Regions from separate parts of the Pseudomonas siliginis genome, predicted to be linked through region 2. Evidence: riboswitches for the same ligand, from Rfam matches in the RefSeq annotation. Region 2 holds a riboswitch; the other holds the start of a gene.
What was found. Region 2 has a riboswitch for cobalamin ahead of NF676_RS15545 (ABC transporter substrate-binding protein). Riboswitches for the same ligand answer to the same signal wherever they lie in the genome.

Region 1: it holds a riboswitch for cobalamin, as region 2 does, so the genes downstream of both, cobO (cob(I)yrinic acid a,c-diamide adenosyltransferase) here and NF676_RS15545 (ABC transporter substrate-binding protein) in region 2, are expected to answer to the same signal.

What each region holds. Positions count from the first base shown of each region.
Region 1 covers NZ_CP099598.1:1,801,571-1,809,397, reverse strand. Annotated here, with positions in the region: gene NF676_RS08575 (cobyrinic acid a,c-diamide synthase CobB) at 1-1,039, opposite strand, end outside; gene cobO (cob(I)yrinic acid a,c-diamide adenosyltransferase) at 1,036-1,647, opposite strand; cobalamin riboswitch at 1,731-1,960, opposite strand; gene NF676_RS08565 (hypothetical protein) at 2,122-2,706, shown strand; gene NF676_RS08560 (PQQ-dependent sugar dehydrogenase) at 2,773-4,086, shown strand; gene NF676_RS08555 (C40 family peptidase) at 4,214-4,750, opposite strand; gene NF676_RS08550 (C40 family peptidase) at 4,966-5,583, opposite strand; gene hda (DnaA regulatory inactivator Hda) at 5,775-6,479, opposite strand; gene NF676_RS08540 (AI-2E family transporter) at 6,686-7,759, opposite strand; gene NF676_RS08535 (DUF2066 domain-containing protein) at 7,794-7,827, opposite strand, start outside.
Region 2 covers NZ_CP099598.1:3,381,484-3,389,310, reverse strand. Annotated here, with positions in the region: partial or broken gene NF676_RS15555 (ABC transporter ATP-binding protein) at 178-846, opposite strand; gene NF676_RS15550 (FecCD family ABC transporter permease) at 939-1,955, opposite strand; gene NF676_RS15545 (ABC transporter substrate-binding protein) at 1,952-2,965, opposite strand; cobalamin riboswitch at 3,106-3,297, opposite strand; gene NF676_RS15540 (ParD-like family protein) at 3,435-3,662, shown strand; gene map (type I methionyl aminopeptidase) at 3,659-4,450, shown strand; gene NF676_RS15530 (ABC transporter ATP-binding protein) at 4,654-5,808, opposite strand; gene NF676_RS15525 (ABC transporter permease) at 5,826-6,635, opposite strand; gene NF676_RS15520 (ABC transporter permease) at 6,642-7,550, opposite strand; gene NF676_RS15515 (ABC transporter substrate-binding protein) at 7,547-7,827, opposite strand, start outside.

The sequences.
Region 1 (7,827 bases), 1.6 Mb from region 2:
TGAGCAAACCGACCAGCTCAGCACGGGTGCCTTCCACGTCGGTCAGCGAATCAAGCAGATAAAGCATGCCGCCACACTCGGCGAGCAACGGCTTGCCCGCCGCATGGTGCGCGCGGATCGCCGCCAGCATTGAGGCGTTTTGCGCCAGCGCGACGTGATGCAACTCTGGATAGCCGCCCGGCAGATACAGGCTGTCCGCCTCGGGCAATTGCGTGTCGCGAATCGGCGAGAAGAAGCGCAATTCGGCGCCCATCGCCCGCAGCAGATCGAGACTGGCGCCATAGGTGAAGGCAAAGGCTTCATCGCGGGCAACGGCGATGCGCACACCTTTTAATAGAGGCTCGGCGGCGATGACGTCAGGCCCGGCGAATTCAACGGCCGGTGGCAGCGCGACCTCGCAACTGCTGGCCAGCGCATCGGCGGCCGCGTCGAGGCGCAGATCCAGATCATTCAATTCGCTGGCCTGAACCAGGCCGAGGTGGCGGCTCGGCAATTCGATACCGGTTTCGCGGGACAGCGCACCGTACCAGCGCAGACCTTCGGTGAGGCTGCCTTCGAGTAATTGCGCATGGCGCAAGGTGCCGACGCGGTTGGCCAGCACGCCAGCGAACGGCAAGTCCGGCTGATACTTGGCCAGGCCCAGCGCCAAGGCGCCAAAGGTCTGCGCCATGGCGGTGCCATCGATCACGCCGAGCACCGGCACACCGAAGTGGCGCGCCAGATCAGCGCTGGATGGCGTGCCGTCGAAAAGGCCCATCACGCCCTCGATCAGAATCAGGTCAGCCTCGGCGGCGGCTTCCCACAACAGCCGGCGACTTTCCTGCTCGCCGACCATCCACATGTCCAGTTGATACACCGGCGCACCGCTCGCGCGCTCGAGGATCATCGGGTCGAGAAAGTCCGGACCGCATTTGAACACGCGCACCTTGCGCCCTTGGTTGCGATGCAAACGGGCGAGTGCGGCGGTGACGGTGGTCTTGCCCTGACCGGAGGCCGGCGCGGCGATCAACACCGCCGGGCAGTGACGTGGTTGCTTCAAAGTTCGACGCCTTTCTGCGCTTTGATCCCGGCCTGAAAGGCGTGCTTGAGCATGCCCATCTCGGTGACCGTGTCGCCCATCTCGATCATTTCCGGCTTGGCGCCGCGCCCGGTGACCACCACGTGCTGCATCGGCGGGCGCGCTTGCAGATCGCTGAGCACCTGATCGAGATCGAGGTAGCCGTGCTTGAGGGCGATGTTCAATTCATCGAGCACCACCAGACCGATCGAAGGGTCGCGCAACAATTCGCGCGAGACTTCCCAAGCGGCGGTCGCAGCGGCGATGTCGCGCTGACGATCCTGGGTTTCCCAGGTGAAGCCTTCGCCCATGACGTGGAAACGCACCTGCTCGGGGAAGCGGCGGAAAAACAATTCCTCGCCAGTGCTGTTGCGGCCCTTGATGAACTGCACCACGCCGCACTGCATGCCGTGGCCCATCGCGCGGGCGAGCATGCCGAACGCCGAGCTGCTCTTGCCTTTGCCATTGCCGGTCAGCACCAGCACCAGGCCACATTCGTCGGGCGAGCTGGCGATGCGTTCGTCGATCACGGCCTTCTTGCGCTGCATGCGCGCCAGATGGCGTTCGTCACGCTCGGGGGAATCAGTCATGGGGGGAGCTCTCCGTTGAGGCTGGATAACGGCGGGCAGGCACAAGAATAGACGGCAAAAAGCCTGGCATCGCCCACCGTGATGCCGCTGAGATGGATCAGGCCGGTCTCCGGGCTCATGAGCGGCGTTTCGCCGGACTGCGCGCCTTCCCGCTTCTTTCGAGGCAGTGGCTCAAGGCGCAGTTTTCACTCATTTACCGTTGCGGGGGCAGCGCCGGGATCGTCGTGGCTTCGCTTGAAGACCACCCTCACCGGCTTCCCTGTTTCACTCTGTCGACGCGGGGCCACAGAGCACCTGAAACAAGCGGCGAAGGTTAGAGGGTTGGGGGTGGAGCGTCAATTGAAGAGGCGCTTTGCGCGCGAATAACTGCCGCTGATCCATTGTGCAGCGGCAATCTTGTGCCAGACTGCGACAAGTGATATCAAAGAGCCATGCTTTTTTCGAAAGCCCACTACAACAATAAGGATGACGACGATGCAAGGCATGATCATCAGCAACCCGCGCCTGGAATTTCTGCGCCCGGTGCTGGAACGCTGGTTTGACTGTATCGATCGCTACAACACTGTACGCGGCGACAACGACACGCCGTACTGGCACGACGAGAAAGCCAATCTCGGCCTGCTCGCGGCAGCGGCGTGGATGGCTGAAATGGTCACGCTGAACGACACGGCCACGCGCAAACAGAACGAAGAAGGCGAACGCAATGCTCGCGCCGACCTGCTGATTGCCGGCGCCGAAGACCGCGCGTTCATTCAGGCCACGCAACGCTGGCCACGGGTCAACAACCTCAACCTGACCCAGGCCCTGCTCGACATCACCGTTGATGCCAAGCGCATCAGCTACGCCAGCGATCTCAAGCTCGGCTGCCTCTTTGTTGCTCCGCAAAAACCTCAGCACAGCGCCAGCCCCGAAGAATTGCAGGACATGGTCGACGACCTGCAAAAGGAACACACCTGCGCCGTGGCCTGGTATTTCCCCTACGCCTATCGCAAATTGCACAGCGACGCGGGCAACTATCATCCGGGCATCGCCGTGCTGTTAAAGGAAGCCCGCGGTTGAGCAGTTGAACCATCGGGCCTGCGCCCTCCTCTATGTTTAGGAATGCATTCATAGGGAAGATCAGCAATGCGCAAGGCCCAACTCGCTCTTATCATCGCCGTCGCTGGCGGGCTCGCCGCCTGCGGTGAAACCTCCAGCCTGCAAGTCTCCGACGGCACCGGCCCGTCACCGAAACTGCCCGAACCGAACAAGACGCTGATCCCGACAGTCAACATCGCCCCGGCGGTGGGCTGGCCGGACGGCGCGAAACCGACCGCAGCGGCCGGCACCCAGGTCGCCGCGTTTGCCGAAGGCCTCGATCACCCGCGCTGGCTCTACGTGCTGCCCAACGGCGATGTGCTGGTGGCGGAGACCAATGCGCCGCCCAAGCCCGATGACAGCAAAGGCATTCGTGGCTGGGTGATGAAGAAAGTCATGGGCAAGGCCGGTGCCGGCGTGCCCAGCCCGAACCGCATCACCCTGTTGCGTGATGCCGACCACGATGGCGTCGCAGAAACCCGCACGGTATTTCTGCAGAACCTCAATTCGCCGTTTGGCATGACGCTGGTCGGCAACGATTTGTACGTAGCCGACACCGACCGCCTGCTGCGCTTCAACTACGAGCCGGGCGCCACCGAGATCAAGACCCAACCGATCAAAGTCGTCGACTTGCCTGGCGGCACGCTGAATCACCACTGGACCAAAAACGTCATCGCCAGCAAGGACGGCAACAAGCTCTACGTCACCGTCGGCTCGAACAGTAACGTCGGCGAAAACGGTCTGGATCAGGAAGAAGGCCGCGCGGCGATCTGGGAAGTCGATCGTGCGACCGGCAACCACCGCATCTTCGCCTCGGGCATTCGCAACCCCAACGGCCTCGCCTGGGAACCTACCAGCGGCGCCTTGTGGACAGCGGTCAACGAGCGTGACGAAATCGGCAGCGATCTGGTGCCGGACTACATCACCTCGGTCAAGGACGGCGGCTTCTATGGCTGGCCGTTCAGCTACTACGGCCAGCACGTCGATGTGCGGGTCAAACCGCAGAATCCTGATCTGGTGGCCAAGGCCATCGCTCCGGATTACGCGGTCGGTCCGCACACCGCTTCGCTGGGCCTGACCTTCGCCGAGGGCAACCGCTTGCCGGCGCAATTCAAGGAAGGCGCATTCATTGGCCAACACGGCTCGTGGAACCGCAAACCGCACAGTGGCTACAAGGTGATTTTCGTGCCGTTCAGTGGTGGCAAACCGACCGGGCAGCCGGTGGATGTGCTGACCGGCTTCCTCGACAAGGACGAGAACGCGCTGGGCCGCCCAGTTGGCGTGGTCATCGATCAGCAAGGCGGCTTGCTGGTGGCGGATGATGTCGGGAACAAAGTGTGGCGCGTGTCGGCAAGCAAATAAGCTAAGCGCAACGCAAAAAAAGTGGGAGCGAGCCTGCTCGCGAAAGCGGTTTATCAGTCAAATCATTGTCGACTGACACTCCGCCTTCGCGAGCAGGCTCGCTCCCACATTTAGTTATGCATACGCACTAGGGGTTATGCGCCAGCTGCCCCGGCTGCAACACCCGCTTGGCGCTCAGATACGCCTTCTGCCAATACGCCTTCGACAGGCTATCGAGCTTGACCGTGCCGCCCGTGGCCGGCGCATGCACGAAGCGCCCCTCGCCGACGTAAATCCCCGCATGACTGACCTGCGAGCCGCCATTGGTGGCGAAGAAAATCAGGTCGCCGGTCTGCAAGCCTTCCTTGCCGACATTCGGCGCCTGCATGACGATCATTTCGCGGGTCGAGCGTGGCAGCGAAATTCCCGCCGCGTCGCGGTAGACAAACCCGATCAGACCACTGCAATCAAAACCCGAATCCGGCGTATTGCCGCCCCAACGATACGGCGTACCGACCAGGCCGAGGGCACGGAACAGCACGTCTTCAGCAACGGGGGAAAAAGCCTGGGAGGGAGCGAACACGATCGGCGCGCGAACCACGGGGGCTGGCGGCGGTGTGCGGCTGGCGCAGGCGCTGAGCAGCGCGGCGCAAAGGATCAAGGTGAGGCGGGCCGACATCGTCATAAGCAGAACATCCTGATCTGGCTGCGGCTTTCTCTGCCGAATGGACAGAAACAAAACCGCCTGCGTCATCACGCAGGCGGTTTGCCATCAATATAGATTCAGGATTCTAGCGGCTACGCGGCAAACTTCAAGTAAGACTTTAACTTCACCTTGTAAAGTTTAGGTCTACTCCGTTGCCGTGCCGTTTTGTCGCCGCGAACGCAGCGACATCGCGCTTACTTGCGAGCGGTGACCACGGTCGGCGCCATGGCGAGTGCACGCTTGGCTTCGATGAAGGTCTTGCTCCAGTAGCTGTCACCCAGGCTGTCGATGCGAACACCGCCGCTGCGACGACTGCTGGAGTGAATGAACTGGTTGTCACCCAGGTAGATGCCGGCGTGACTGACACGACCGCGACGACCATTGGTGGCGAAGAACAGCAGATCACCCGGCTCAAGGTTGCTGCGCGAAACCAGCGGCGCATCAACGTTGATCATTTCGCGAGTGGAGCGCGGCAGGTTCATGCCCGCCTCTTCGCGGAACAGGTAACCGATGAAACCGCTGCAATCGAAACCGGCTTCAGAGGTACCGCCGAAACGGTAACGAGTACCGATCAGGGACATGCCGCGTTCGAGGATGCTGTCAGCCAGTACAGGAAGCTGATAAGGCTTGCTGCCGTTGAACTGGTTGAGTTCTTTTTCGGTGTCCAGCTCTTCCTGGTAAATAACGGAAGACTGGGCGGTAGCAGAATTCTTGACCTGTTGCGGCGGCTCTTGAACCGGAGAATGAGCAGCACAACCGAATAACAGGGTAACGAGTGCGAGAGGCACGAGGGGTGCGAAGCGCTTTAGCATGGGCACGACCGTGGCTGATAGTTGTAAAGAAGCCGAGACTATGCCCGCTATCGTCCTCATTTGCAAATTCAATCGAACTTTATGTGACTTCCCGGTTTCGCGTTTACATCTAAGCGCTTAATCCGCCAGGCCGCTCAATCGCCGCAGGCACGGAGGTTTTCTGGCGCCTGAAAGCTGGCAAAAGCCCACTACTACCAGCCCAGAGTTTCCTTGAGGAAGGGAATGGTCAGCTTGCGTTGCGCTTGCAGGGACGCCTGATCAAGCTGCTCGAGGAGATCGAACAGCGCGCTCATGCTCCGCGTGCCGCGAGTGAGAATGAAGTGCCCGACTTCATCGGTCAGGTGCAGACCGCGACGGGATGCGCGCAATTGCAGCGCACGCAATTTGTCTTCATCGGAGAGTGGGCGCATCTGGAAGATCAGCGCCAGGGTCAGGCGCGATTTCAGGTCGGCCAGCTTCACTGGCAATTCGCGCGGCGAAGTGGACGCGGCGATCAGCAGGCGCCGGCCGCTGTCACGCAGACGATTGAACAGATGAAACATCGCCTCTTCCCAGTCGGCCTTGCCGGCAATCACCTGCAAGTCATCCAGACAGACCAGTTCGTACTGCTCAAGGTTGTCGAGGATTTCCACGCCACGATCCATCAACTCGGCCAGCGGCAGATACACCGCCGGTTCGCCCATCTGCTCGAAGCGCAGGCACGCGGCCTGCAACAGATGCGTGCGCCCGACGCCGTGTTTGCCCCACAGGTAGATCAGGCTCTCCGTCCACCCGGCGTCGGCTTCGCAAAGACGCTCGACATAGCCGAGTGCAGCGGCATTGGCGCCTGGGTAGTAGTTGATGAAGGTGGCGTCGTCACGCAGACGCACACCTAGGGGCAGCTGAATCGGTTTCATGCTGACTGAACAGTTCTCAAAGGAACCGTTAGTGGCCTCTGTGTAAAGTTGGCGAAGTTTATACCCGTGAGGCTGAGCGCACAATGCGACAGACCCCAAGCAAAATCAAAGGTTTGCGTTGACGCAGCGGTTTGATGACAGATTCTCTGGCGCCCTCGCTCGAACGAAACGGGCCAGCCCGGCCAAGCGCCGGGCGGCCCGCGCCATCACAACTCAGGTTCGTCAACGCCGCTGTAGATCCCGGAATCCTTATACAAGTCGTGGACATGACGCACCAGCACCATGATCACCGCCGCCACTGGCAACGCCAGCAGCACGCCGGTAAAACCGAACAGCTCGCCACCCGCGAGAATCGCGAAGATCACCGCCACCGGGTGCAGGCCGATCCGATCCCCGACCAGCAGCGGCGTCAGCACCATGCCTTCCAGTGCCTGACCGACCATGAACACTGCGACGATCCCGACCATCGGGTACAGATCGCCCCCGAACTGGAACAATCCGGCGATCAATGCCGCACCGATGCCGATGACAAAACCCATGTACGGCACAATCGCCGCGAGCCCGGCAATCAGGCCGATCAACAGCCCCAGTTCCAGACCGACGATCATCAGGCCGGCGGCATAAATCACCCCCAACGCAACCATCACCAGCAACTGCCCGCGCACGAACGCGCCGAGCACTTCGTGGCACTCGCCCGCCAGCGCAACCACGCGCTCTTCGCGATCACGTGGGAGCAGGCTGCGGATCTTGCCCATCATCACGTCCCAGTCGCGCAGCAGATAGAAGCTCACCACCGGAATCAGCACCAGGTTTGCCAGCCAGCCGATCAGCGCCAGGCTCGAGGCCGTCGCCTGACTCAGCACCACACCGACGATGTCGGTGGTCTGGCCCATGTGCTCGCTGATCGCGGCTTTGACTTTATCGAACTTCCAGAAGCCGTCCGACAAACCAAGCTTCGCTTGCGCCCACGGCACAGCGGTGTGCTGCAACCAGTCGAGCATCTGCGGCGCCAGCTCGTACAGACGCAGCAACTGCTTGGCGAGCATCGGTACCAGCACCAGCATCAACGCCGTGACGATCAAGGTGAACAAGGCAAACACGGCAATCACGCCCCAGGTTCGCGACAGCCCGAGCCGCTCCAGACGATCCACCAGCGGATCGAACAGATAAGCCAGCAACAACGCGACCAGAAACGGCGTGAGGATCGGATGCAGCAACCATACAAACGCGCAAAGCAGGACTACCCCACCGAGCCAGAACCAACGCCGCGTATCGGCCATTTACCACTCCTGATGCTTCTATATAAGGAAAGACTTACCAGCGAAACCGCAACGACGGCGCCGCCGCT
Region 2 (7,827 bases):
GGAGCGAGCCTGCTCGCGAAAGCGGTGTGTCAATCGACACCATGTTGGATGACCTGACGCCTTCGCGAGCAGGCTCGCTCCCACAGAACTCGCGTTCTCCCCGTCATTCACGGCAACACACAAATCCTTTGTGGGAGCGAGCCTGCTCGCGAAAGCGGTGTGTCAGCCACCCATGCATCAGGCAAGGAAGCGCAATATCGGCGCACCATCGAACGGGTCTGTCAGATAGTGCGCCCTGACCCCGAAAGTCGTCTGTAACCGCTCCGGCGTCAGCACGTGCAGCGGCTCGCCAAGCGCGACCAGTCGCCCGCGCTCCAGCACCGCCAGGCGATCACATTTGAGCGCCTGATTGAGATCGTGCAAAGCGATCAGCGTAGTCACCGGCAGTGCGCGCACCACGTGCAGAATGCTCAACTGATGCTGGATGTCGAGGTGGTTGGCCGGCTCGTCGAGCAGCAGGATCTGCGGGCGCTGCGCCAGTGCGCGGGCGATGTGCACGCGTTGGCGTTCCCCGCCGGAAAGGCTGCGCCAGAGGCGGGTGCGCAGGTGCACGGCGTCGACGTCGACCAGCGCTTGCTCGACGATGGCGTCATCGGCCGGCGACCACGGTTGCAGCGCCGACAACCACGGCGTCCGCCCCAGCGCCACCGCGTCGAACACGCGAATGCCATCGTCGGTATCGGCCTGTTGCTCAACCACCGCGAGCGTCTGCGCGATAGTGCGCCGCGACATCTTGCCCAGCGTCCGACCGTCGAGCTGCACCTGACCTGCGCTCGGTTCGCGCAGGCCAGCGAGCAGTTTCAGCAGAGTGGATTTCCCCGACCCGTTCGGCCCGACAATGCCCAGGGTCTCGCCGCGCTGAACATCGAGGCTGACACCGTTGAGCAATTCGGCACCGCGCACTTTGAAGCCCACATCAGCACAACTCAAAACCGTGTTCATCGCGCCGATCTCCGGCCCACCAGAATCAGCGCGAACACTGGCGCGCCGACCAGCGCGGTAATCACGCCGACAGGAATCACCTGACCCTTGATCAGGGTGCGTGACAGCACATCGGCGGCGATCAGAAACACTGCGCCGCCCAACGCACTGGCCGGCAGCAGACGGGCATGGCCGGTGCCGAGCAACAACCGCGCGGCATGGGGAATCACCAGACCGACAAAGCCGATCGAGCCGACAATCGACACCATCACCGCCGTCACCAGCGCGGCGCAGCCAATCAACAGAATCTGCACACGTCGCACTGGAATGCCGAGAGACGCCGCCGAGTCCGCACCAAAGGTGAACGCATCCAGCGCCCGCCGATGCCACAGACAAACAACCAACCCCAACACCGCCACCGGCACCGCCAGCCCCACCGACGGCCAGCGCACGCCGCCGAGATTGCCCAACAGCCAGAACATGATCCCGCGCGCCTGTTCCGAGCTGGCCGAGCGGGTGATCAGAAAAGCGGTGAGGGCGTTGAACAGCTGCGAGCCGGCAATCCCGGCCAGAATGATCTGCCCGGTGCCGCTGGCCGAGCCGCTGACTCGCGCCAACAGGATCACCAGTGCGAAAGCGGTCACCGCGCCGGCAAAAGCACCGACCGACAATGAAATCGCCCCGGCACCGACGCCGAGCAGGGCGACCATCACCGCGCCGGTCGAGGCGCCAGCAGAAATTCCCAGCAGATACGGATCGGCCAACGGATTGCGCAGCAGCGACTGCAGGATTACGCCACAGGTCGCCAGACCGGCGCCGCAGGCCGCCGCGACCAGCGCGCGGGTCAGGCGATAGTTCCAGACAATGCCTTCGTCGATCGGGTCGAGCACATAACCGGCGCCCCACAGCTTGTTGGCCAGCACCTGCAACACCACGCTCGGCTCGATCGAAGTCTCACCAATGGCCACGCCGCCGATCAGCGCGACCGACAGCGTCAACAGCACCAGCAGCAAACGGATCAGGCGTCTGCTCATTGCGACAGGTCGTAGCCGTTGATGGCGCTGGCCAGTTGTTCGAGGCCGTCGAAGGTGCGCAGGCTGGCCTGCATGGCCATGGCGTCAAGGATGATGATGCGGTTGTGCTTGACCGCGTCCATGTTGCGCGTCACCGGATCACTGCGCAGGAAGGCGAGTTTCTTCTGATAGTCGTCCGCCGGGAAACGTCGACGATCCATGCGCGCAATCACCAGAAACGTCGGGTTGGCCTTGGCGATGGTTTCCCAGCCGACGGTTGGCCATTCTTCATCGGACTCGACGACGTTGCGCACGCCGAGGGTGCTGAGCATGAAATCGGGAACGCCTTTGTGCCCGGCCACGAACGGCTCGATGTCCATCTCGGCGCTGGAGAACCATACCAGGGCGCTGACGTCTTTGCGCTGCTGGTTTTTCGCGGTGGCGATCGACTGCGCGAGGCTGGCTTTGAGCTGCTCATTGAGCTGTTCGCCACGCGCCTGCACGTCGAAAATCGCCGCCAGTTGGCTCACGCTTTTGTAGATGCTGTCGATGCGAAACGGTGCCAGCCGCGTCCCGTCCGAACCGACGAGGTTGTCCTTGGCTTCGCAATCGGAGGGCAGCAGATAGGTCGGAATCTTCAGTTCATGAAACTGCTCGCGGGTGCCGACCGCGCCTTGCGGGCCGACCATCCATTCCAGCTCGACGGCAACCAGCTCCGGGCGTTTGGCGATCACCGCTTCGAAACTCGGCTCGTTATCGGCGAGGCGCTCGATCGTGTCGTTCTGCGCTTTGTATGTGCCCAGCACGTCGTTGAACCACAGTGAGGTGCCGACGACTTTGTCGCCCAGACCCAAGGCATAGAGCATTTCCGTGCCGGCCTGGCCGATGGTCACCGTGCGCGCAGGTGCGTGTTGAAAGGTCAGGCTGCTGCCACAGTTTTCGACGGTCAGCGGATACGCAGTCGGCGCCGCTTGCGCCAGGGCGCAAAGGCTCAGAGCGGTGAGCAGGGTGGCAACGCGGGGCAGCAGCATGGGGCAGTCTCCAAGGGAACCGTACGGGAGCGGGCGGGTACGGTTTGGAAACACACCTCGGGCGCGGTCGTGGAAACTGCGCAAGGCCGGCACGGGGAAAATGCGCACGGCACGATGTCCTTCCCGGACACCCCGCCGGTTGGTCAGTCACTGTGCCGGCAGGTCTCCTGACTGATGCGTCATCGCCACGCTCCGGCCTTCCCGGGGTTCACCCAGTGGCAGTCGAGGAGCAGGCTCGGCACCTACAGTTGCGGGGGCAGTTCCGATTGATGCGTGGAGCACCTCGGATTCCCTATTAATTCCGTGTGGAAACCGGCGCGGGCATGGTAGTCGATCAGGCCGCTGATGGGGAGCCGAATCTGCTTCGGCAGCTCCTGCACGGGTGCGTGTTTGCGTGGCGGAGCGTTTGCAATCCGAGGGTAAGCTTGGCTAGTATACGATCCATATACATTTCGTATCGGATATAGACATGGGCATCGTAAAGATTTCAGAGGACATGCACGAGAATCTGCGCATCTCCAGCAACGCCCTCAGCCGCTCGATCAACGCGCAGGCTGAGCACTGGATGCGCATCGGCATGCTCGCCGAGCTGCATCCCAATCTCGACCACAGCGCCATTTGCCGCCTGCTGATCCGCGCCGAACAGAATGGTGGGCTGGATCTGCAACAACTGACTCAGGAAGCCGTCAGCGCATGAGAAACCAGATCAAGATCAACACCCCGGCCGACATCGAAAAATCCCGCGCCGCCGGCAAACTCGCCGCTGAAGTGCTGGCAATGCTGGTGCCGCATGTGAAGGCTGGCGTGACCACCGATGAGCTGGATCGACTGTGCAACGATTACATCGTCAATGTGCAGAAGGCGGTGCCAGCCAATGTCGGTTATCACGGCTTTCCGAAAACCGTCTGCGCGTCGGTCAACGATGTGGTGTGCCACGGGATTCCATCGGGTACGCCATTGAAAGACGGCGACATCGTCAACCTCGACATCGCGGTGATCAAGGACGGCTGGTTCGGCGATACCAGTCGCATGTATGTGGTGGGCGAGGCGACTCCTGAAGCGCAGCACCTGATCAAGACCACCTACGAAGCCATGTGCGCAGGCATCCGTGCAGTGAAGCCGGGCGCAACGCTGGGCGATATCGGTCACGCGATCCAGAGCCTGGCGGAGGCGGAGGGCTTCAGTGTGGTACGCGAATACTGCGGCCATGGCATCGGCAAGGTCTATCACGATGAACCGCAGATCCTGCATTACGGCTTTCCCAATCAGGGCCTGAAGCTCAAGGCCGGGATGATTTTCACCGTGGAACCGATGCTCAATGCCGGCAAACGCCATGTGAAGAACATGCCGGATGGCTGGACCGTATTGACCAAGGATGGCTCGTTGTCGGCGCAGTGGGAGCATATGGTCGCGGTGACGGAGAGCGGGTTCGAAGTGCTGACGGCTTGGCCGGATGAGATTGAAGGGTACCGGGCCATTGGCTAATACCGTGTCGCCTGCTTGCCCTCACCCTAGCCCTCTCCCAATGGGAGAGGGGACTGACCGAGGTGTTGTTGCGAGATACGCCGACGTGCGATACCGAGTCGAACTTACATTTTGAACAGCATGAAGATCGGCTCCCTTTCCCCCTCGCCCCCCGTGGGGGAGAGGGCTGGGGTGAGGGGGTAGATCCAACTGACTCAGCGCAATCAGTGAGCCCCGGCAGCCTTGTTCAAGTCGCTCTCGGTCCACTCGGTATAAACACAAGCATCCGCCGTCGCCCAGCGCACCCGTACCGGATCGCCGGCCTTGAGCGGCATGCCCGCTGCCGATAGCGCTTTCACCGTCATCGACGTCCCGCCCGCAGTCACCACGCTGCACGTCTGGCTTTCACCGAGAAACAACACCTCCACAACGTTCGCCGATACTTCATTCCAGCCCGCCGCCAGCGGCTCATCCAGCGCCTGCTGCGTGCTCAGCGCCAAGGCCTTTTCCGGACGCACCATCAGCAGCACATCCTGATCAGTGTGCAACCCGGACGTCAGCCGAATCGACAACGACTGGCCCTCGAAACTCGCTGCTGCATTGCCTTGCGCCTTGAGCTTGAGGAAGTTCGAATTACCCAGAAACGACGCGACAAATGCATTGGGCGGATTCTGGTAAAGGTCATAACCACTGCCCAGACCAACGATTTTGCCGTGGCTGAAAATCGCGATGCGTTGCGACAGACGCATGGCTTCTTCCTGGTCGTGGGTCACGTAGACGATGGTGATGCCCAGGCGCCGGTGCAGCTGGCGCAGTTCATCCTGCAAGTCTTCGCGCAGCTTCTTGTCCAGCGCACCGAGCGGTTCGTCCATCAGCAGAATGCGCGGCTCGTAAACCAAGGCGCGAGCGATGGCAACCCGTTGTTGCTGGCCGCCAGACAGTTGCGAAGGGCGGCGATGGGCGAACTGTTCGAGCTGCACCAGCTTCAACATCGCATCGACGCGTTTTTCACGCTCGGCCGCAGCCAATTTGCGAATGGCCAGAGGGAAGGCGATGTTGTCGCGTACCGACAGATGCGGGAACAGCGAGTAACGCTGAAAGACCATGCCGATGTCGCGCTTGTGCGGCGGCACGTTGACCAGTGATTGGCCGTTGACGAGGATCTCGCCGCTGCTCGGTGTTTCAAAACCGGCGAGCATCGACAGCGTGGTGCTTTTGCCCGAGCCGCTGGAGCCCAGGAACGTGAGGAATTCACCGTCCTTGATGTCCAGCGAGATATTGTCGACGGCAGCGAAATCGCCGTAGTGCTTGTTCAGGTTGCGCAGGCTGACCAGGGGTTTGTCGCTCTGCTGGGATGCGTCTTTGATCACGGCACTCATGTCGTACTCCTGGGCGCTCAGGCGCTGATTTCGTTGCGCCGGCGCAGGGCGGCGGCGATCACCATGACCAACACTGACAGGCCGATCAGCAGCGTCGAAGCGACGGCGATCACCGGGGTCAGGTCCTGGCGCAGGGTGGTCCACATTTTCACGGGAAGGGTTTGCAGAGTCGGGCTTGCCATCATCACGCTGAGCACCACTTCGTCCCACGAAACGAGAAAGGCGAAGAGGGCGCCGGCGACCATGCCCGGACGAATCGCCGGGAACGTCACCTTGAACACCGCTTGCAAGCGCGAGGCACCGCAGATCACCGCCGCGTCTTCAATCGACTGATCGAACAGCTTCAGCGAGTTGATGATCGAGATGATGGTGAACGGCAGCGCGACGATCACATGGCTGACGACGAAGGCGAACATCGTTCCGGTGTAGCCGAGCTTGAGAAACAGCGCGTACACCGCCACGGCAATGATCACCAGCGGCACGATCATCGGCAGGGTGAACAGGCCGTAGAGCATCTCGCGGCCGGGAAAGCGTCCGCGCACCAGCGCAAACGCGGTCGGCAAACCGAGCGCCACAGCGCAGATGGTGGTCAGCACGGCGACCTTGAGGCTGGCGGCAGCGGCGTTCATCCAGTCGGGATTGGAGAAGAACTGGCCGTACCATTTCAGCGTCCAGCCTGGTGGCGGGAACACCAGCCACTGCGAGGAGCCGAACGACAGCAGCACGATGAACACGATCGGCAACAGCAGGAACAGGCCGATCAGCCCAGTCGTAGCGTAGAGGCCGAAACGCATGCGCCGGCTCATGGCATTGGGGGTCAGGAGCATGTCGGCTTACCTCGCGTTACTGGCGCCAACCGGGGATTCCGGTTGAAGCTTCAGGTAGAAGTAGAACAACACCAGGGTGATTGCGATCAGCAACGCGGCGCCGGCGCTGGCCAGGCCCCAGTTGAGGAACGATTGCACCTGCTGAATGATGAACTCCGGCAGCATCATGTTCTGCGCCCCGCCGAGCAGTGCCGGGGTGACGTAGTAACCGAGCGACATCACGAACACCATCAAACCACCGGAGGCCAGACCCGGCCGGCACAGCGGCAGGAACACCCGGAAGAAGTTGGTCCACGGGCTGGCGCCACAGATCGAGCCGGCCTGCAGGATCATCGGGTCGATGGCCTGCATGGTCGCCTGCAACGGCAGTACGATGAACGGGATCATGATGTAGCTCATGCCGATCACCACGCCCGTCAGGTTGTGCACCATCTCCAGCGGTTGATCGATGATGCCCATGGCCATCAAGGTCTTGTTGATCACGCCCGAGGCTTGCAGCAACACCAGCCACGAATAGGTGCGGGCGAGCAGGCTGGTCCACATCGACAGCAGCACGATGTTGAGGATCCAGCGCCCCCAGCCGCGCGGCACCAGGGTGATCGCCCAAGCCAGCGGAAAGCCCAGCAGCAGGCTGAACAGCGTCACCAGCCCGGCCACCGAGAAGGTGTTGAGCAGCACTCGCGCATAGGCCGAGTTGGCGAACAACTGTTCGTAGTTGCCGAGACCAGGCACAGGTTCCAGCACACCGCGCAACAGCAGGCCAATCAACGGCGCGAGAAAGAACAGGCCGAGGAACAGCAGCGCCGGGACGAGGTTGCCGGCGCCGCGCCAGCGTTGCTTGAGGGCCGGACCGGCAGCGCCGGCGGCGCTCCCGGTGGCAGTGGAAGGACGAGGCGCAGTGGCCGCGATTTTCATTTGACCAGCCATTCGTTCCACCGTGTCGCGATAGCCGGACCGTTCTTGGCCCAGTAAGCGAAATCAAGGGTGATCTGATCCTTGGCGTAAGCCGTCGGCAGGTTGGGAGCCAGCGTCGAATCCAGACGCTCCACACTGTCGAGGTTGACCGGCGCGTAGGCGGTCAGGTTGGAGAAGTCGGCCTGGCCTTTGGCGCTGCTGGCATTGGCGAGGAACTTCATCGCCGCATCTTTGTTTTTCGAGCCTTTGGGAATGACCAGAATGTCGGCCATGACCA